DNA from 2 places in the Paenibacillus sp. R14(2021) genome. Region 1 is predicted to be linked to the other one. Evidence: predicted binding sites of a transcription regulator. Region 1 holds the regulator's gene; the other holds the start of a gene.
The links. The regulator LexA, encoded in region 1, represses DNA repair genes until DNA is damaged. The targets are predictions, from matches to a motif close to CGAACATATGTTCG.
Positions count from the first base shown of each region.

Region 1 (10,567 bases):
CTCTGAAGCACTTCCGCAACGATCAGCTCATTCCCGTTGAAGAGGCGGCCGACCTCTTCCATGCCCCGCATCAACGGACCGTTGATGATTTCAAGCGGCGAATACTTCTCCCGTGCGAGATCGAGATCGGGGATCAACCCTTCCTTCGTTCCCTCGACCACGTAAGAAGCAAGCCGTTCTTCAAGCGTCAGGTTCGACACTTTCTCTTTCTTGAGCACTTTCTTCTCACGGAAGGCCGCAACAAATGCAGCAAGCGTATCGTCATTCGTATTGTAAATCAAATCCTCCGCCAGCCGGCGCTCATCCTCCGGAATGGATGCGTAACGCTCCAATTTCTCCGTGTTTACAATGGCATAATCGAGACCGGCCTTCGTCGTGTGATACAAATAGACGGAGTTCAGCACCTCGCGGCCCGCATCAGGCAGACCAAATGAAATGTTGCTGAGACCGAGAATCGTCTTGGCGCGCGGATACTTCGCCTTGATCATCTTGATGCCTTCAATCGTCTCGACAGCCGAGCCGATATACTGCGGATCGCCCGAGCCGACCGGGAACATATTGGGATCGAAAATGATATCTTCCGGCTGCATACCGTATTTACCCGTCAGCAGCTCATACGAGCGTGTAGCGACTTCCATCTTCGCTTCGCGCGATACGGCTTGTCCCCGCTCGTCGATCAGAATGCACACGACCGCGGCGCCGTACCGATGGATGAGCGGCAAAATTTTGTCGAATTTCGATTCGCCGTCCTCCAAGTTAATGGAGTTGATAATCGCCTTGCCTTGCGAATATTTCAAGCCGAGCTCGATGATGTGATCATAGGTGGAATCCAGCATCAGCGGCACCTTGATTTTTTTAACGACTTCCGGCAGGAAGCGATGGACCGCGTAAGCTTCGTCGATATCGGTGTCTTGCAGGTTGATGTCGATGACGTGCGCGCCGCCTTTGACCTGCGCGCGGGCAATCTCCGACGCTTCGTCGAACTTCTCTTCTTTTATAAGCCGCTTGAATTTACGGGAACCGGAAATATTCGTCCGTTCTCCGATCATAATAGGCCGGTTCTCATCTTCAATAAAGACGGTTTCGATGCCGGAAACGGCAGGCGGATGTTCACCCATCTTCGTCCGGGGAGCATAATTCGCAAGCGTTTCCGCCATTGCGCGGATATGATCCGGCGTTGTGCCGCAGCAGCCCCCTGCAATGTTCAACCAGCCATTCTCAGCGAAATCCGCGATTTTCCTGGCAAGCGATTCCGGTGATTCATGGTAGTTACCGTTCTCATCCGGCAAGCCGGCGTTGGGATAACAGCTCACCGCAGAGAGGGCAATTTCGGACAACGACCGGATATGGTCGCGCATGAACTCCGGCCCTGTCGCGCAGTTCAGCCCTATGGAAATCGGCTTCATATGTTCCAAGGAGATGTAGAATGACTCGATGTTCTGGCCCGCAAGCGTCGTTCCCATCGGCTCGATCGTACCCGAAATCATCAGCGGGAGCGTAATGCCGGTTTGCTCGTATGCCTTCTGAATGCCGATCGTGCCGGCTTTAACATTGAGCGTATCCTGCGAAGTCTCGAGCAGCATCGCATCGACGCCGCCCTCGATCAGCGCTAGCGCCTGCTCGTAATAGCTGTCGACCAGCTGATCGAAGGTGACGCCGCCGGTGACGGACAGTGTTTTGGTTGTTGGACCAAGCGCACCCGCTACGAAACGGGGCCTGTCCGGCGTCGAAAATTTATCCGCCGCAGCCCGTGCGATCTGCGCTGCAGCCAGATTGATTTCCCTTGCCTTCTCCGGAATATCGTATTCCGCCAGTACAACGCTTGTTGCCCCGAACGTATTCGTTTCGAGAATGTCCGCTCCGGCCTCCAAATACGCTTCATGTATATCGCGAATGACATCCGGACGCGTCAGCACGAGCATTTCATTACAGCCGTCCAGCTCATCGCCGCCGAAGTCCTGAGGTCCAAGATCACGTTGTTGAATCATCGTCCCCATTGCGCCGTCCAATATGAGGATCCGTTCCGCCATCATCTCTTGCATTGTCGGTTTCGACATAGTTGCACTTCCCTTCCGAAGCTGTAATTCACTGCCGGCCGCGCTGTATCCGGATGTGTGAATTAGCAAAAATCATTACCCTATACTCTAACAGAATTCGACCGACGTGAAAAGCAGGTTTTCACCCCGCTTCAAAAGCTTCTTCACCCATGTCGACAGGTCCTAGAATATGTTTTATAATTATTCTTATCGGATTTACGTTTTTGCGATTTTTATTGGAAAAGAGGGATTCACTATGGCTGAAATTCGAGTACGCAGCACGAACGAGCGGATTAGCGGAGAAGAGAACGTGCGTGCGTTCCTGGATCGTCAAGAGGTATTGTACGAGCACTGGAACGCTGACAAGCTCCCGGCTGAACTTCATAACAAATTCGTACTAAGCGACGAGGAGAAAGCAACGATTCTCGCCACGTTCGATGAGGAAATTCGCGATTTGGCAGCACGCCGCGGCTATCAAATCTGGGATGTCATTTCACTCTCGGACTCTACGCCGAACATTGAGGAATTGCTGAAGAAATTCGAGCAAATCCACACGCACACCGAAGACGAAATTCGCGGGATCGTATCCGGACGCGGTATTTTCATCATCAAGGGCGACGAGCAAACCGGTTATTTCGACGTTGAGCTAGAGCCAGGCGATGTGATTTCGGTGCCTGAGAACAAAGCGCATTTCTTCACACTCATGGACAATCGCGAAATTATCGCCGTACGCTTGTTCATCGAGAAAGACGGCTGGATTGCGAACAACATCGAAGATCCGACGTTTGCTTAATGCAATCATTCATATAAAAACGACCTGTCCGGCGGACAGGTCGTTTTTATATCCAACTGCTGCGATGTGAACTAACAACGCCGCTCGTTGCTCAGCCTATAAGAGGCAGCAATTCTTCTAAATGCTTGATTTCATGTGTAGGGATGATTTCGTCCGAGCGCGTCATACCGTGGCGGTTGATCCATACCGAAGTCATGCCAATCGTATTCGCGCCAAGAATATCCGTCGTCAGCTTATCGCCAACCATGATGCCGTGTTCGGGTTCGATCCCAAGGCGCTCTAGTGCATGATGGAAAATGTCTGCAGCCGGTTTGCCTTTGCCGAATTCGCCGGAAATAATGATATGGTCGAAATAAGGAACGATGTCCGGCACGCCAGCCAGCTTCTCGCGCTGCAGATCAGGCGATCCATTCGTCAGCAGAAGCAGCTTGTAATTGCCCTTCAGCTTATTCAAGACGTCGAACGTTTCTTCGTATACGTACGGCCGCTTACGGCGTTCTGCCGGGAACTGCTCGGCCAGCTTCGCGCCGAGCGATTCGTTGTCGATGCCGAGCGCCTTCAACCCGCGTGTCCACGCTTCTTTCCGGTAAGCCGGCGCCAGCTGCTGCAGCTGGCGAAACTCCGCCTGTTCTCCCTCCAGAAAATTCGCCCAGAGTCCTTCGAACGGGTTGATTCCAATCATTTTGGTAAATGGAAACGTTTCATACGATTCGTAAAGTGCGCGGGCTTCCCGGCGAACAGCTTCTTCGAGCGCTTTGGCGTTCACGCCGGTCTCGGCAGCCGCAGATTCGCAAGTCGCGTCGAATGCTTCCTGTACACTTCTGTCATCCCATAGAAGCGTGTCATCCAGATCAAATAGTACAGCTTGTTTTGCCATATTTGCTTGTGCACTCCACTCTGATTATTTTTCGGTTAATGGGATCCCATGCTGCGTTGCAAAAGCCTTCATGCGTTCTGCCATCTGTTCCGTCGGATAACGGTTGATGACGCGCGAGAACACCCAGTTACCGCCTTTATGCTGTTCAACCACGATATAGCCTTTTTGTATGGTGATGCCTTTCATGTTGCTCACATAGATATTACGATCGCCGGCAAAACGGCGGGAACGAATAAAATCCTTACCAACCGACAAATATGGTCTCCGCAGCAGGAACAAGCCCGCGAGAACGACATAACAAGCAACCGTAATCCAGAACATGTTATCCGTTTGCTTGAATGCACTTGAATTTATCGTAACGATTACATAGAACAGGATGAACAATAAAAGGAACGCCGGCATGACATAGCTGCGGCCTTTGTATGTATCAAGTGCATCCGTTCCGGATTTCGCCGCCATAAGCGGTGACTTGCCTTGTTTCTTGCGCTGCTTGTTCAGCTGCTCTTGATTTTTCTGTACTTTACGTTCCCACGATCTTGACACGGATGATCCCCCTTAGCGATTTGCGAAACGAACACTTTACTGGCTTTATTTAGAACGGTCTTGCGAATTTGGCGATGAATCGGTTCGGGTACTCGCTTGGCAGTGCGCTGACTTCATCCAGCCTGTTCCACGCTTCCTTAGGCATCTGCCAGCCGATCGCACCCATGTTTTCATCGAACTGCTCCAGCGTGCTGGCTCCGAAGATTGGCGACGTGATTCCTTCACGCTGCAGCAGCCATTTCAGTGCCACTTGAGCCGGCGTTCTATCCAGCTCCATCGCAGTCTGCTTCACGACTTCCAACACGTTGAAGTTATTGTCCGACGCGCGAAGCGTCCAAGAGCTCTCGCCTTGCTTGGCTGTCAACCGTCCGCTCGTTGGCACGTCGCGGTTGTAACGGCCTGTCAGGAAGCCGCCGCCGAGCGGTGCCCACGGGATAATGCCAACATTCTCTTCCTGGCAGAGCGACAGCATTTCACGATCCATTTCCCGGCTGACCAGACTGTACTGCGGTTGGATCGAAATAAAGCGCACATAGCGGTCACGGTCACTTACAGCAAGCGACTTCATTAATTGCCATGCAAAAAAATTGGAGCAGCCGATATATCGTGCTTTACCCGATGTAACCAGATCATCCAGCGCACGCAGCGTTTCTTCGATCGGCGTGGCATGATCCCAGACATGTACTTGATAGAGGTCGATATAATCAGTATTCAGACGTCTAAGGCTGGCGTCTATCGCATCCATAATATGCTTGCGGGAAACACCGCCGCTGTTAGGATGATCACCGGTCATGAAACGGGCTTTAGACGCCAGGACAACCTCAGAGCGGCGGTCTTTGATCGCTTTGCCGACGACCTCCTCGGAGCGGCCCTGTACATAGACATTCGCCGTATCCAGAAAATTTCCGCCTTGCTCCATGAAGCTATGAATCATCGCAATGGAATCTGCTTCGCTTGTTGTGTTCCCGAAGGTCATCGTACCCAGGCAAAGCTCTGATACCGCTAATCCGCTGCGGCCTAACAATCGGTATTGCATCGATGAAAGCCCCCTCTTCATCGCGCAAGTGGTTAATGCTTGATCGAACCGCCTTCATTCTCTTCGTCTTCCGCCCATTTAATAGTATCCAACTGATCACGGAAATTCCGTTTGAAATTGGCCAAATACTGACGGCGCAGCTCATCGCGCTCCACCAGCTCTTCCGCTGTTAATCCGACTGTTTTGTTCTTTCTTGAAAGCTCATTGATTCGAGCAATGATTTTTTCCATTTCTACTGCACTCCTTTCAGGTTCCTGGTCAACATCACATTCTTTACTTTGACATTTTTAATCCTCCATTGTCAAGGCGACAACATGTCCGCTGCTTGGGTTCTGCCATGTCAGTGCAAGGCTTATTAATGCCTCGATACAAAACAAAAAAGGACCAAGCAGCGCGGCCCGCCTAGTCCTGTTTCTTAACATATAGTTATGCTGCAAGCTATTAATCCGCTGGAACAATCAGTGACTGTCCGGCCTTTAATGAACCGCCGCTTAAGTTGTTCCGTTTCTGCAGCGCATACACAATCTGCCGGATATCCTCGCCTTCCTTACGAATGTCGCTTGCGATCTCCCATAATGTATCGCCAGAGCCGACAATAATCACTTGTTCCTCTGCGGTCGGTTGGGCGGGAAGCTCGCTGTTCGCATGGCTCGTCATTAATGTAAGACCAGTAAACAGCAGGACGAAGAATAACGTTGCAGCAGCAAGACGAATCAATAACCGTTCTGCCCTGCGCTCCTGACGTGAACGCGTTGCTGTATGTGTAATGGATCCCTTACCTGGATTAGCGGTTGAATACATAGATATCGTTGTCATTATTATCAGCACCCCAAACGTTTGTTCTGTACTCGATGAATCCAGAATAACACGAACATCCGTTTGCAGTCAACACATTTTAGAACGTTTGTTCGCAGAAAAATGCGAACTTGTGTTTCTCGAACTTATGTTTGTACGAACTCCGGTTCTGTGTTATAATTTGACACAAATGAAACGATGGAGTGATTCCGGTGTCGAAACTTTCAAACCGCCAGCAGGCGATACTAGAATTCATTAAGACGGAAGTTCGCGAGAAAGGTTACCCGCCTTCCGTTCGTGAGATCGGTGAAGCTGTCGGACTGGCATCAAGTTCAACGGTTCACGGCCACCTGGACCGTTTAGAGAAGAAGGGCCTCATTCGCCGCGACCCTACGAAGCCTCGCGCAATCGAAATCTTAGATGGAGAAGACAATGAAATTCCATTCCCCCTCTCCATCGCTAAGGTGCCTGTTGTAGGTAAAGTAACCGCCGGCGTCCCGATTACGGCGACAGAGAATATCGAGGATTACTTCCCTCTTCCAGCAGATAAAGTCGGCGACGATACTGTCTTCATCCTTAACGTCATGGGTGAGAGTATGATCGAGGCCGGCATCCATGACGGAGATTATGTCATCGTTCGCCAGCAGCAGAATGCGACCAACGGCGATATCGTTGTTGCCATGACGGAGGACGACGAAGCTACCGTCAAGACCTTCTATAAGGAGAAGGATCACATTCGCCTGCAGCCGGAGAACGCAACGATGGAGCCAATTCGCCTCCGCAACGTTACGATTCTCGGCAAAGTCATCGGCCTCTTCCGCGATATCCACTAAACATAAGCACAAGGGGCATTCACAGCGCTTGCATGAAGCGCAGTGAATGCCCCTTGTGCTTTTCGATTTGCAGATCATTAACAATGTTCATGTCACTTAACCTACAATCTCACGGAACAATAGGTTCCGATAGAGAAACCGGCTGCCTCGGAATTTGAAGGTAAGCGTTACCCCCGAGAAATCGCTCGTAACGGCTTGCAATGCCTTAGATGTCACTTTTTGTCGAACAAGCCTTCGAATGCGCGCGATGTCATTTGCGTTGACAGCGGACGCCAACGCCACAGCATAAGCTGGTGATTTCGAAAGTGCTGTATAGAATGGGATGACCGCCCTTGCAATGGCACGATGGATCGGCGTTGAGAACGTAAACTGCGCCGTACCGGGAGGAATCGTTGTTCCGTTTGAATACTGCAGGGTAGGCGGCGGAAATTGGAAATCAATAAAATACCCGATTCCATTCACGGAAAACCCGCTCAGCTTCGCCGGCGGCGTCACCGCCTTGAACAAGGCTAGCAATACGTCCAAATTCGCCTGCCTTACCGCTCTGGACCATCGCAGCGCAAAGCTGCGGTTGCCGGCGATTTTCATATAAAAGGGCGTCATGATGGCAGCCACATGGGAAAGCACAGGGCCCGTGAGCTTGAAAGAGGTCCCTGCTTTTATAATACCCTTCATTCATGGCACCGCCTTTCAGCAAAGTTCTAATGCGGCATTGTATGCGCAATGGGCTGTACAAGTGCGGGTGAGTTCCTCGATCCAAACAAAAAAACTGCCCCCGCGGTTCCGCGGAAGCAGTCGTGATCTTGGTTCTAGTAGAGCGACAGGTACTGATCGCGCTCCCACTCGTGAATTTGCGTGCGGTACATATCCCACTCGATTTCCTTCAGCTCATAGAAGTGAGCAAGTGCATGATCGCCGAGCGCGTCGCAGATGACTTCACTGCGAAGCAGCTCGGTGAGCGCTTCCTTGAGGTCATCCGGCAAGCTCGGGATGCCTTCGTCGATCCGCTCCTCATCCGTCATTACATAGATGTTACGATCCGTTGGCGCAGGAAGCGGCAGCTTGTTGCGGATACCGTCCAAACCTGCCTTCAACATAACAGCAAGCGCCAGATAAGGGTTAGCGGCCGGATCCGGGCTGCGTACTTCAATACGCGTGCTTAAGCCGCGGGAAGCCGGAATTCGGATCATCGGGCTGCGGTTGCTCGCAGACCAAGCTACGTAGCAAGGTGCTTCATAACCAGGCACAAGACGCTTGTACGAGTTAACTGTTGGATTCGTGATGGCTGCGAATGCACGCGCATGACGCAGCATACCTGCCATGTAGTAGCGGGCAACTTGGCTCAAGCCCAGCTTGTCGCTCTCGTCATAGAAGGCGTTCACGTTGCCGCGGAACAGCGATTGGTGGCAGTGCATGCCGGATCCGTTTACACCGAACAACGGTTTCGGCATGAAAGAAGCATGCAGGCCGTGCTGGCGGGCTACGGTTTTAACGACAAGCTTGAACGTTTGGATTTGATCGGCAGCTTTGATCGCATCCGCGTATTTAAAGTCAATTTCATGCTGGCCTGGCGCCACTTCGTGGTGCGATGCCTCAATTTCGAAGCCCATCTCTTCCAGCGTCAGCACGATTTCGCGTCGGCAGTTCTCTCCGAGATCCATTGGCGCAAGGTCGAAGTAACCGCCTTGGTCGTTCAGCTCCGTCGTCGGGTTGCCTTGCGCGTCGGTTTTGAACAGGAAGAATTCCGGTTCCGGACCTACGTTCATAGCGGTAAAGCCCATTTCTTCCGCTTCTTTCAGCGCACGCTTCAGAATACCCCGCGGGTCGCCGGCAAACGGCGTGCCGTCCGGCATATAGATATCACAGATCAAGCGGGCAACGCGATCCTCGGCCACCCAAGGGAATACGACCCATGTATCCAGGTCTGGATAGAGATACATATCGGACTCTTCGATCCGCACATAACCTTCGATGGAAGAACCGTCAAACATCATTTTATTATCGAGTGCTTTCTCCAGCTGGCTGACGGGAATCTCTACGTTCTTGATCGTTCCAAGCAAGTCGGTGAACTGAAGACGAATAAACCGGACATTTTGTTCCTTCGCGATACGTCTGATGTCATCTTTGTTGTAGCTCACGGAATCAGCTCCTTTTGGTTATTCATTGTTATTATTTTTTGTTATAGAAACGGGACAACTGGCCTTGAATTAACGAGGCTTTGCCCGGTCTCTTCTCAAGCAGCTGCTGTTTCAGCAGGCGGTGAAGCTGTGCATCCGACAGCTCGCGTCGTTTCACTTCTGACAATTCGCTGACGACAGTCGCGTCTTCCGATTCCTTCGAAACCGGGTTCATCACCTGCTTGATGCCGGCGATATTAACGCCTTTCTCAATCAGCGATTTGATTTCGAGCAGTCTCTCCACGTCGTTAAACGAGAACAACCGCTGGTTCCCGGCCGTACGAGCGGGTACGATTAGTTCGTGCTGCTCATAGTAACGGATTTGCCGAGCGGTCAAGTCGGTCAACTTCATGACGATGCCGATCGGAAAAAGCGCCATATTTCTGCGTATTTCGTCACCCATGTCGCATCAACCTTCCAGTATCTGATATATGCTCTCATTGTACATCTATGCCAAAAACGTGTCAAGTTGTGTAAGGTTTAATTACAATCAACTCTCGTTCGGCAAGCATGCTGAGCGCGTTCAGAACACCGTATTTGACATGGGCATAAGTGAGTCCGCCCTGCATATACGCGATAAAGGGCTCACGGATCGGCGCATCCGCCGAAAGCTCCAAGCTCCCACCCTGCATAAATGTACCAGCCGCCATAATAACGGGATGTTCATAACCAGGCATGTCCCACGGCTCGGGGGTGACATGTGAATCTACTGCGGATGCGCGCTGCACGCCCTGCACGAACGCTATTAGCTGATCCGCTTCCTTGAACCGAATTGCCTGAATCAAGTCCGTGCGCGGCGCATCATAACGGGGGCTGCTTTCGAAGCCAAGCATTTCAAATATCGCCGCGCCGAAAACACTGCCCTTGAGCGCTTGTCCGACGAGATGCGGAGCCAAAAACAAGCCTTGATACATGGCTCGCAGCGTCCCGAGCGTCGCTCCGACATCGCCGCCAATACCCGGTGCCGTAAGCCGATAAGCGGTCAGGTCGACTGCTTCCTTCCTGCCTGCTACGTAGCCGCCTGTCGGCGCAAGGCCGCCGCCCGGATTCTTGATTAACGATCCAGCCATCAGATCAACGCCAACCTCGGTGGGCTCCAATTCTTCCGTAAATTCACCGTAACAGTTGTCTACGAATATATATACGTCCGGTTTCAATTCTTTTACCCGTTTCACCATCTCGCCAATCTGGGCAACGGTATAGGATGCGCGCCAATCATAACCGCGCGAACGTTGAATGCCGATCACACGGGTTCGAGCTGTCATGCGGGCTGCGACCGTGTCCCAATCAATGGAGCCGTCCGCAAGCGGAGCAACCTCGCCGTAGGCGATGCCGAAGTCCTGCAGCGATCCCTTGCCGTCGCCGGGCTTCCCGATCACCTTATGCAGTGTGTCATACGGACGTCCCGTAATGTAGAGCAGCTCGTCGCCCGGACGAAGCAGCCCGAATAACGCACAGCTGATCGTATGGGTCCCGG
Region 1 covers NZ_CP080269.1:1,462,857-1,473,423, forward strand. Annotated here, with positions in the region: gene metH (methionine synthase) at 1-2,057, opposite strand, end outside; gene KXU80_RS07040 (1,2-dihydroxy-3-keto-5-methylthiopentene dioxygenase) at 2,293-2,829, shown strand; gene KXU80_RS07045 (HAD family hydrolase) at 2,921-3,706, opposite strand; gene KXU80_RS07050 (hypothetical protein) at 3,731-4,249, opposite strand; gene KXU80_RS07055 (aldo/keto reductase) at 4,299-5,285, opposite strand; gene KXU80_RS07060 (DUF896 domain-containing protein) at 5,318-5,515, opposite strand; gene KXU80_RS07065 (LysM peptidoglycan-binding domain-containing protein) at 5,727-6,101, opposite strand; gene lexA (transcriptional repressor LexA) at 6,293-6,913, shown strand; gene KXU80_RS07075 (hypothetical protein) at 7,010-7,588, opposite strand; gene glnA (type I glutamate--ammonia ligase) at 7,723-9,051, opposite strand; gene KXU80_RS07085 (MerR family transcriptional regulator) at 9,083-9,493, opposite strand; gene KXU80_RS07090 (methionine gamma-lyase family protein) at 9,555-10,567, opposite strand, start outside.

Region 2 (10,567 bases), 920 kb from region 1:
GTCCATGATGGTTTTGATGTCCTTCACCAATTGGATGGAGGCTTCGATCTCCACCTTCCTTGTTGAGACGCTTTCGACGCTGCAGCCAACCGGAATGCCTTTCTCGATTCCGAACTCCAACAGCTCTTCGAATATTTTTTGCGTCAGCTTGATGGACTTGTCCAAGACATCATGGGAATACTTCAGATCGTTTTCCAGCCATTTCGGAATGCTGATGCCAAGCCACTTCATGAACTCCAGCGTTTTCGCGGAACCGCAAGGCGCAATATTAAATAAGATCGGCACCATTTCCAGTTCATTGGCGGTGCAGTAATAATAATAATCCGACAAGAAATTTTTGGAGGCTTCTACATTATAGGTAGCCTGCGAGACGAAGAAGCTGCATCCGTTCTTCATCTTATTGACGACCCGTACATGCTCGTCATGCTTGACCATATGCCGTTCGGGAATGACTACGCCGCCTAGCGTCAACTCGTCATGGAATGGCTTGCTTAATGCATACGCTTCATCTAACGCCAAATTCACCTGCTGCTTGCTCGACGAGCTGCCTACGAATACGGAATACCGTTCTTGCTCGCTTCCCGTCTTCAGCCAGTCCTCGAACTGCGATTCCGTATATTTGCCTACGCTTCGATAAATGATCTTGGGAACCGTCAGCTGGTTAAAATAGGTGCCGCTGTAGGTAACCGGGTCGATCATTTGGGTATAAGGGAATGGCCTCTCCTCTTCCATCCGGTCCGCTTCCTCTTGGACGTCATACAGGATCAAGGCGTCAATCTGTAACTCATTGATACGCTCGCACTGCTTTCGTGCAATCTCTGCAAGCTTCTCCGGCGTATTATCTGCCTTCGGAGGCGTCATGCCATACGTCAAAATCCCGGTTTGCTTTGCTTTTATTTTGTCTCTCAACACCTGCGCCACGTCCTCACCCGATGATTTCCACATTCATTGTAATCGTATTATTCGACTTCAATACCCCCGTTTCCTTTGACCTATATAATGGGAATGGCGTCTTCCGCGCTCCCTCCACCCTTACACTCACATGGAATGCGCAGATTCTCGCGCGTCCTGCCCCTTGCGCCTTGTAAGCAGACTGGGATCAAACCAGATTTGCGGCATGCAGATGCTCGCCTCCTTAGGGGTGAATGTTAATCGTTCTCTAAGACAACAGCCAGCCAGAGCGCAATCCGCGTTCCAGCTGGCTGCTATCCTCGCTTGAGGCCATGCAGGGGATCAAACCTCGCCCCAATACACTTCCGTCTCGTAGTCAAACTGAATCTTACCGTCCTCCGCATTTGCATCGAAGAGCTCCCGCAGCGCCGCAATCATCGGCTCATAATGCGGATGGCCGGGCATCGGGCTGTAGGAGGAAGATTGCAGCCGCCCCTTCAAGCTTTCGTAATCGAACGCTTGACGCATCGTAAACCGGGCTTCCTGCATCGTCTCCGGCTTGAAGAAGGCAGCGAGATCCGCAGAAGAGATGTTTTTGTGCGTCATCTGCTCGTAGTCGGTCGCGAATCTGCGCAGCAGATCGTCATATCCCTCTCGGAACGGAGTGCCCTGCGTAAGCCGCGAATTCCAGATCAGCACGGCTTGCCCGCCGGGCTTCAGAATCCGTTTAAACTCCGCTTGCGCCGCCGGCCGGTCAAACCAATGAAACGCCTGCGCGCATACGATGAAATCCACGGACTGGTTCGTCAACGTAGTCGCCTCGGCTGATCCGCACACCGCGAGAAAATTCGATTCCTGCGCCAGGGTCGCTTCCGCCGCTGACCGCATTTCGTTGTTTGGCTCCACCGCGATAATGCTGCTTCCTCGTTCGAGAAGCAGCTTCGAGAAAATCCCTGTTCCTGCACCCACGTCTGCCACGACCGAATCCGGCCGCAAGCCAACCACAGCGTACAAATGGTCGATGGCCTCCACCGGATAGCTCGGACGAAACTTCACATACGTATCCACCCGATCCGAGAATCGTTCCTTGCTATTCATTGCCCGGCACGCTCCTTGTTTGATGACTTAAGCCCCGGCGATTATTCCTTTCACCGGCTGCATGATATCAAAATATACGTTCCCATCCGATAGAATCGGCTCGAACGTATCCAGTCCCTGCTGGACGGCGTAGACTGCCCGGCCTTCCTTATCAAAGCCCGCGCCGTGACATGGGCACAGGAAATACAATCCCTTAATCCCGCCGCTGCGTTCGGCCTCAGCGGCTGGCTTTACCGTAGCCCAGATGCGAGCACGTCGGAGACATAATTAGCAGTCTGCCTGCCTCGTCAACCGTCACGTAGACGAAGCCCTTCACCGGTTTCGTATACCATGCATCTACGATTTCGGCTTCGTAATCATAGACGGTCACGCCCTGAAGGAGCTTCAGATCCGCAGCTTTTCCAAGCAGGACGATGTTCTTCGGAGGCGCTTCGCTGCCGACTTTACGATGCGTAACCGCGCCATAATAAAATAACCCTGTACATCCCGTAAGTATACCGCCAATGCCAATGGTTAGTTTAGCGGCACTACTGAGAAAAGCTCTTCGGGTGACTCTCTTAGGAGACATGCGTTGATCTATGCAAATGACCTCCTTCGCGGCGGTTCGAAAAAATTCGCGTCACACCTGTCCTTGCGCTTGCTGTTCTTGCAGCCGTCGATCCAACATTCCCTGCACCAGCCAGGCATAGATGATATACCCGATCAACACAGCCGCAGCTGTCAGAATGAAAGGCAGCGAATAATGATTCCCAGCCAAAATATAACCTGCCCAATACGATGCGATCGTATTGCCGATGCTGCGGGACACCGTCCGCATACCCGCGAATAGATTGCGCTCCCCTTCGGCTACAGCCGACATGCATTCGCTGTCGGTTAAATTGTTCAGCATCGTGAAGCCCGTTCCCCGCAGGAGCAGCAGCACGGCGAACACGGCAGCCGGCATGGCGGCCGCCATCAGCGCTACGACGAGAACATTATAGAGAAACAGCACGACGAATGTCTTGCGGCTGCCCCACTTCTCCACGAGATAAGGCATCGCGATCGACCCTACGAAGAAGAAGAAGCCGGACAGCGCCAGCAAACCGGAAATATTCCCGTCCTCCATATGAAAGCGGAACTTCAGTATGACATTCAGAAAGGGACTGAGCAGCCCGAACGTAAAACCGCCGTTAAATATAAGCAGCGAGAGAATGAGCAGGAAGTATAACGAGTGCCCTTTCTTCCGCGCAGCTGGCTGCTCCGCGAGGCTTCCGCCAGCTCCCGCTTCTGCACCCTCATCCGCTCTCGCATTCGTGGACGGGAGCAGCAGTCCTCGTAAAATGCCGGACAAGCCGAGGCATCCACCCGCGACGAAGAACGCATATTGATAGACCGTGGAATGCCCAGGGAGCCAATCCGGCAAATAACCGCCGATCCACGTGCCGACGCCGGTGAAGAACGTAAACATGGCGAACAGCAGCGAATACGCGCTCGTCTCTTCCTTCTTGCTTCGGCAATATTGGAAGATTAATTGAATTTCGGAATTTACGATTGCCGTAATGCCAAGCGACCAGATCAGCTGCGCTGCGGTGACTTCCGTCATCGTCGTTCCGAAGCCGAATAGCACTAGCGACAGAAACGCAAGCAGCATGCCGGCGACGAGCATCGGTTTACGCCCGACACGCTTCACAACGTAGCCCGCCGGCAAGCTCGTCAGGCCGACCGTCAGTGCGCCGAGTGAGGTGATCTGTCCAATCGCACCTTTGGAGAACCCGAGATCCAGCAAATGCAAATTTAGAATGAGACTGAATATCCCTGCCCCAATGCCAAACAAACTTTCCGTTGCAATGAATCGCTTCACGCCCGGAGATAAATCACGGACTAAATTAACCGTATACGTCCACATCGATGTGCCTTTCTTCTTGCTGCATATAATGTGTTTATCTTACATGGAGGCGCTTGCCGGTTCAACCTCAGTCTTCCGGTTCTTCATAAAATTGAAAATATTGGCCGATTTGCGTATCGCACCCCGTCAATAGGTATGTCTTCGGGCCATCGTTCTGGCTCTTCAAATCAACGCCGGCGCACACTGCGCTTGGCCTGCCTAGATTCGTTCCAAGCGGATCCATGGCGTTATCGTATGTAAAATGAATACGCTGGCCGTCATACGTCAGCTCGCTGAAGATCGGGGCACCTTCGAGGGAGTATTCGGTGATGCGCACCTGCTCATGCTTGAACCTATGCTTCTTCACGGCGGTCAGAAATTGACGCCATTTCCCCAGGTTTCTGTATGTGCCGTGATCGTTCACGACGTCGCCGTTCTGAATAGCCTGCTCCACGGTATAGGGCTTCGTTGGTATCGGAAACCCTTCCGCACCGCCGCTCCCGAACGCAGATCGCTGACAGCCCGACAATAATACGGCCGCCAGCAAGAACGGCAGGAGTATCTTCTTCTTCATCCGCCTTCACCTCTTGTCATTTCAACGCAGCCTGCGGCCGGAAAGTTTCGGTGGATTTCCAAATACTTACTTGTTAAGCCTTCTAGGCCCGCACAACCATCAGCATATTGCTGTTCGGGTCGCGGAAGACGAACCAATGATTATGCTCGATTGCGCTCGCCAGCTCCACGCCCTGTTCCTGCATGAAGCGGTAAGCGCCTTCAAGATCCCCGGTCGGAAGCATGGCCGACGGCGTCTGATAGGTTGTATTCACTCCAACATTTGTAAATCCCATCAAGTACTTTTAATTATAGTGAAAATCGACGGTTTGGCTATGGCGAATGTGCTGAATCCCGTATGCCGCGCTGCGATCATCCATTTCGCAGCGCGCCTGCCCTTCGTTCGGTCAATTCGATTTCACCGGCCCTCCCTTAAGCAGCACGGCAAGCTCCGACGTGTATCGGGCCAGCTGCACGCTGATTTCCGAACGCATCACGTCGCGCGTCATACCGAACCGGTCCTCGTAGCCCCGGCAGTAATACCGGTGGTACACGACCAAGTCCGACTGCTCCTCACTCAGAATCCGGATATTGCGCCGCTTCAGTTCCCGCCGCAGTCCGTACAGATCCTGCACGATGCGGTCCAGAATCTTCTGCCCAGCCATCAAATACCCGCGTTTCAAAATATTCGTGGTATGCTCCACGTCGGCGATGCTCTTCTCCACCATCTTCTCCATATGCGGCAGCAAGATATAGTCGCGCAGCATCGTCCGCTCTTCCATCGTAATGATATTGCGCTGTTTGGGCACGGGCGCCTTCGCGGCCGCGGCATCCTGGCCGCCGCCTCCGGCATGCTGCTGGTCATACTGCTCCGCATGCTCGGTGAGTAACATCTTGGATTTCCATCGTTCGTTGCCGTCCAGCCTGCTCATTTGTAGTGTCCTCCAATTTGCTCTGCCCTTTCCCGCGCCACGCCGGCATCCAGCAGCGAGGAGGCGCGCATAATCGCATCGCTCCCGTAGCGGTCTTTGATCTCGTCGATAACCCGTTCCTTGCGGTAAGCGCGGGCCCGATCCTCAAACAGCGTCAGCTGAATGGCGCTGTCGTCCGTCAGCTGCGACAATGCAATACTGAGCCGGCTCACGGGCCGCCCGCTCCAGTGCGCCTTGAACAGCTTCAGCACGGCGGCCGCCACCTCGTGAGTCAATGACGTCGGCTGCGGCAGTGTCATCTGCCGGCTGAACCAGCTGGAGCGGACGCCGTCGGTTTCCGCAGCCGCGACCGATACGACCGCGCCGAGGAATCGATTCCGCCTCGTGCGCTGGCAAACCTCCACGACCAATTCCAGCAGTACGACCTCGATATCCGCCAGCTCGCGGTACAGATTCCAGCGAAGCGCCTTGCCGTGGCTGACGGATTTCAGCTGATGCCGGATGCCCGCTTCCACGGGGCTCGGGTCGATGCCCCGTGCCGTCTGCCAATAGTAACCCGCCTGAATGTCGCTCTGCTTGCCCATCTCGCGCCGCATGCGCCGCTTGAACTCGCCGAAATCCATACGGGCGATATCGCCGATATACGATAACCCCATCCGGGTGAAGTGACGCGTCATCGCCGAGGCGACCATGAACATCTGATGCACCGGAAGCTGCCACAGCGTGGATTCCAGCTTGTCGTACGAGAGCTCGAAGACGCCTTCCGGTATTTTTTTGGCATAATTGTCGGTAGCCATCTTGGCCAGAATCTTCGTAGGTCCGATACCGACCCGCGACAGAACGCCCGTCGACAGGAGAACATCGTGCTGGATGCACGCAGCCAGCTCCTCCGGAGAGCCGAAATATTCCAGAGAACCCGTGACGTCGAGAAACTGCTCATCGATGCTGTAAGGCTCCACCAGCTCCGTATACGATTCAAAAATTTCGGTAATCAATAAAGAGATTTGGATATACGTTCCCATCCGGGGCCGGATTACGACAAGCTCCGGACACCGGGCAAGCGCCTCTCCGACGCGCGACGCCGTGGTCACGCCGCGGGACTTGGCGATGGGACACGCCGCGAGTATAATGCCGTTCATCCTTGACGGATCGCCTACGGCAACCGGTTTATCGCGATACTCCGGGTGGGCAGCCTTCTCCAGGGAGGCATAGAATGACTGTCCGTCGATCAGGAAGATTTGCCTCGACATCGGTGATCCCCTCCACGAAAGCGAATATATGTTCGTATAAATATTATATACCGAACATACGCTCTTAATGCAAGGTCAAAATCTGCCTGCATGCCCATTTTTTATTTTCGCCCCCTGGCATACCGCTAAACAACAAAAAAGCGGCATCCAGCGCTTACAGCAAGCGCTGAACGACCGCTATTTACCACCGTTTTCGAAGATGGATCCTATCCCTGCACGGAATGCCGTTCTCGTAGATCGGCTCCGCGTAATGCTTGATAAAATAATCCGGCTCCACGCCGACGATACGAAAGCCGCATTTCTGGTACAAGGCCAGCTGCTGAAGGCTGGAGTTGCCGGTTCCAATGTGCATCTGCCGATAACCGAGCTCCGCGCTGTACCGGACCGCGTGCTCGATGAGCCGCTTCCCGAAGCCTCTGCCCTGATGATCCTCGCGTACCGCTATATTTATGATTTCCATCGTATCCGGTCCAGCGGCCAGCAGCAGACAGGCGCAAATAGTTTCATTCTCCAATTCCGCTACGAAGCAGACGCTCCGATGCACATAGGCTTCAATAACCGAGCGATCCGGATCAGCAAGCAGAAGCAGCGCATAAGGCGGCGCTTCCCCGGGCTTCAACATTCGAATCATCGCGGGTACGTCCTCCTCTCGCCATATCTCATGCAGCGAGTGTTGCAGCTTTCTCTATAACAGCGTCAGCAGCTCGTTCAATCGCTTGATCGCGTGCAGCGGCTTCGCTTCGAGGCCGTCCCGCCAAGGCTGATTCGCTTGCACCCAGATGGTCGCCATGCCGCAGCGAGCCGCGCCCTCGATGTCATTGACGGGATGATCGCCGATGAACAGACATTCCTCCGGCCGAACGCCCAGCCCGTCGGCCGCCAGTCCGAAGATGCGGGCGTCCGGCTTTTTCACGCCCGCCTCCTCCGACACGAGGATAAGGTCAAAATCGCCCCGGATGCCGAGGTGATCGATTTTGCCGTACTGGACTTGCGTCGTGCCGTTCGTGACGAGCCCGATCCGGTATTTGCTCTTCGCGCGCTCGATCACTTCCCGCGCCTGATCCGCCAGAACGGAACTGCTCGCATAGCCCGTCTTCCAGTGCGCCATCAGTTCGCTATGCAGGGGCCGAACCTGCCAAGGCAGTTCATCAAGCAGCTCGGTGAACAGCGCATGCCTGTCCTTATAACCGTCCTCGTCCAGCTCCACGATGCGGCGCAGCATCGCCCGCCGATCCTCCACATGGCCGAAATGCGTCGTCAGGAACGCCTCCGCGAATCCGCTGAACGTACGCGTCCGATCCAAGATCGTATTGTCCAAGTCGAACAAAACCGCTTTAATCCGCTCCATCGTTCAGTCTCCCTTCACCCGTATGCACGCCTCGTCCCGGCTTTGCACGAATCGCCCTCTTGCCGCTCACACTTCTGCCGTTAGCTTCCTCACGGCCAGCGTCACGCAATCCGAGGTCAGCTTCCCCGGCTGCCCTTGCCGTTCAATATCGAAGGCCAGCGGTTTAACGAGCCGCCTCAGCACTTCCCAGCCCGCATACTGCCGATCCAATAGCGCCAGCAGCTGCTCCGCCGCCAGGTTAATCTCGAACAACGGGTCGAGCTCTTCGCTCGTAGCGACCAGCGTTTCCCGCTGGTTCGTACCGATCACCAAACAGTTAATGCCGTTAACCTTCGTCCCTCGAGCCATCTCCGCGAGCTTATCCCCAGCGCATCGATCGTGCAGACATGCTCCAGCGCAGACACCGCCACAATATAATCATAGGCGCCCGGCTCAATCTCGAACGCTTCTATGCCGGACAACACCGGCCGGATGAAGGCGTCCACGCCGAACTCCCGGCTGTAAGCGGTCAGTCCGCTAATCGCCGATTCCAGCACATCCACGCAGACGACGCTGCCCCGGCGATGCATCAAGCATTCCGCAATCGGAATGCTGTTTCTGCCGACGCCGCAGCCCAGGTCGAGCACGGTCAGCTCCTCATTGCCGTCGAAGGCTTCGAGCAGCTCCATTACTGTCTGTACCGGCTTATGCAGCCAAGAACCGGGCTCAAAGAGCTTGCTCCGCGCATAGCAATCGTCGTGGTACTGCTTCTCTTGTTCCCGAATATAAGCGACGCGATCCATGCCTTCACGCTCCCTTGCGAACAATTAACCGATGATTTTCTGATAGCTGGCAATGTCCAGCCGCCGTCCGAATTTCAGCCCGACTTCCTGAAAATGCGCGCACTTCACATAGCCATGCCGATCGAATAACCGCATGCTCCGTTCATTCTCTGTGCAAATCGTAGCAACAAGCACATGAAATCCACCTGCACGGCAGGCCTCCTCCACGAAAGCGATCGCTTTGCTCCCGACGCCGCGCCCCAAATGGTTCGGATCGAGATAGACCGTAACTTCCGCCGTCACGTCGTAAGCCTGCTTGTTCTTATGCTGCGTGAGGAGCACATAGCCGATCAGTACATCACTTTCCAAGATAGCGAAGGTTTTGAATTTGGGACTGGCGTTCATGACGTTAACGCGAATCTCGTCCAGCGTCAGCGGCTCCGTGTGAAATGAAACGGTCGTATGCTCCACGTAATAGTTATAAATGGCTAGTATCTTCGGCAGATGCGACTCGTCGACTTCTTTGAACAAGGTGGCAGGTTCAGGTTCGGTAGGCATGTTTGATTCTCCTCGCAGGTCGATCTTCATAAGTCTTCACTCCTAGCGTTTTCTCATCGTGATCGCATACGCTTCGAATCCCGCGCTCCGCCAGAAACGCTCGCCGGCGGGGTTCGAGCTGAGTACGTCAATAATAACCGTCGCGCCGGGAGGAAAAGCCCGCTCCTGCAGCAGCTGAACACCCGCCCGCCCAATGCCTCTTCCACGGTACGCAGGCTCAATATAATACTGGCGCAGATAAATCTCCTGCCGCTCCGCGTCGTAGGGATGACGCCGCAGCTGATAGAGCGCATAGCCGGCAATCGCAGCGTCCAGCCGCAGAATCGCGCATGTGTAGCCCGACGCCATCAACTTCAACATCCGTGCCTCCAGCTCGTCCAAGGACATCGGATTCTCGCTTTGCTCGTCTAGAATCAACTGCCGGTTCATGCGCGCCGCAAGCGCGGCATCTTCCTTACCCGCGAAGCCGAAAGTGAGCTCTTCCAGTGCGATCCCCCCTGCTTTCTTATCCGATCCCTGTGCCCGCAGCAGCTTGCTCTGGCCAGCATTCATCTAAGCATCCGAAGCGCCCGGCTTCCAGCCGATTTTCTGGCTCCATCTGCTCGCACTGCGCATCATATCCCAAATGTAGGGCTCTTTCTCCTCCACGTACCGTTCGCGGTCATTCCGGTGCGAATTAGCCAGCGCGTATTTGATTGCCGCATATCGCTTCGCTTCATGCTTGTGCGCCCGTACATAATCTCGGAAAAGCAGCGCGAACTGCTCGGAGAAGCTCCCCTGCTCGCGAACATGAATATGCGTCCGGCGCATCCCTTCCGATTCCCGGAAATACCGCTTGGATAAATCCAAATTGTCCATCCGGCGTACGTAGCCAAGCGATGCCAGTCCTTCCGACATGGCCTCCAGATCCTCGAGCAGCGCAATCGATATCTGAATATCAATGACCGGTTTGGCATCCAGACCGGCAATCGAAGTCGAGCCTATATGGTCGATGCGAAGCGCGTGTTCGTGCAGGCCCCTGCGAAGCCCGGAGCCGATCTCTGCAAATTCGGCTTTCCAGTTGGGGTCATAAGGAACAATGACAATAGCATCCTTCATCGGCTGGCCCTCCTTATCGCCCGAAACACGGCAAAAATAGCCAGATAGAGCGCAAAGCACAGCAAGAAACAAGCGCCGTAACCGACCCAACCTACATGGAGGACCAAGAAATAGCTGTCATGGTACTGGAAGTCCGTCTCCTGATGTTTAATTACAGCTTGCGCGCCTAATAGAAGAAGATAGATGATCAAAGGCACCGCAGCAGATACAGCTAC
Region 2 covers NZ_CP080269.1:539,098-549,664, reverse strand. Annotated here, with positions in the region: gene KXU80_RS02870 (methylenetetrahydrofolate reductase) at 1-945, opposite strand, end outside; gene KXU80_RS02865 (class I SAM-dependent methyltransferase) at 1,234-1,989, opposite strand; gene KXU80_RS02860 (hypothetical protein) at 2,207-2,557, opposite strand; gene KXU80_RS02855 (MFS transporter) at 2,609-3,874, opposite strand; gene KXU80_RS02850 (DUF4362 domain-containing protein) at 3,942-4,427, opposite strand; gene KXU80_RS02845 (VOC family protein) at 4,510-4,680, opposite strand; gene KXU80_RS02840 (YhjD family protein) at 4,813-5,337, opposite strand; gene KXU80_RS02835 (DNA polymerase IV) at 5,334-6,587, opposite strand; gene KXU80_RS02830 (GNAT family N-acetyltransferase) at 6,769-7,218, opposite strand; gene KXU80_RS02825 (HAD family hydrolase) at 7,273-7,935, opposite strand; gene KXU80_RS27770 (hypothetical protein) at 8,002-8,283, opposite strand; gene KXU80_RS02820 (class I SAM-dependent methyltransferase) at 8,241-8,717, opposite strand; gene KXU80_RS02815 (GNAT family N-acetyltransferase) at 8,742-9,254, opposite strand; gene KXU80_RS02810 (GNAT family N-acetyltransferase) at 9,297-9,806, opposite strand; gene KXU80_RS02805 (GrpB family protein) at 9,807-10,352, opposite strand; gene KXU80_RS02800 (hypothetical protein) at 10,349-10,567, opposite strand, start outside.
Region 2: KXU80_RS02835 (DNA polymerase IV) is a predicted target of LexA. The motif match lies at 6,609-6,622, and genes of this name have one in related genera.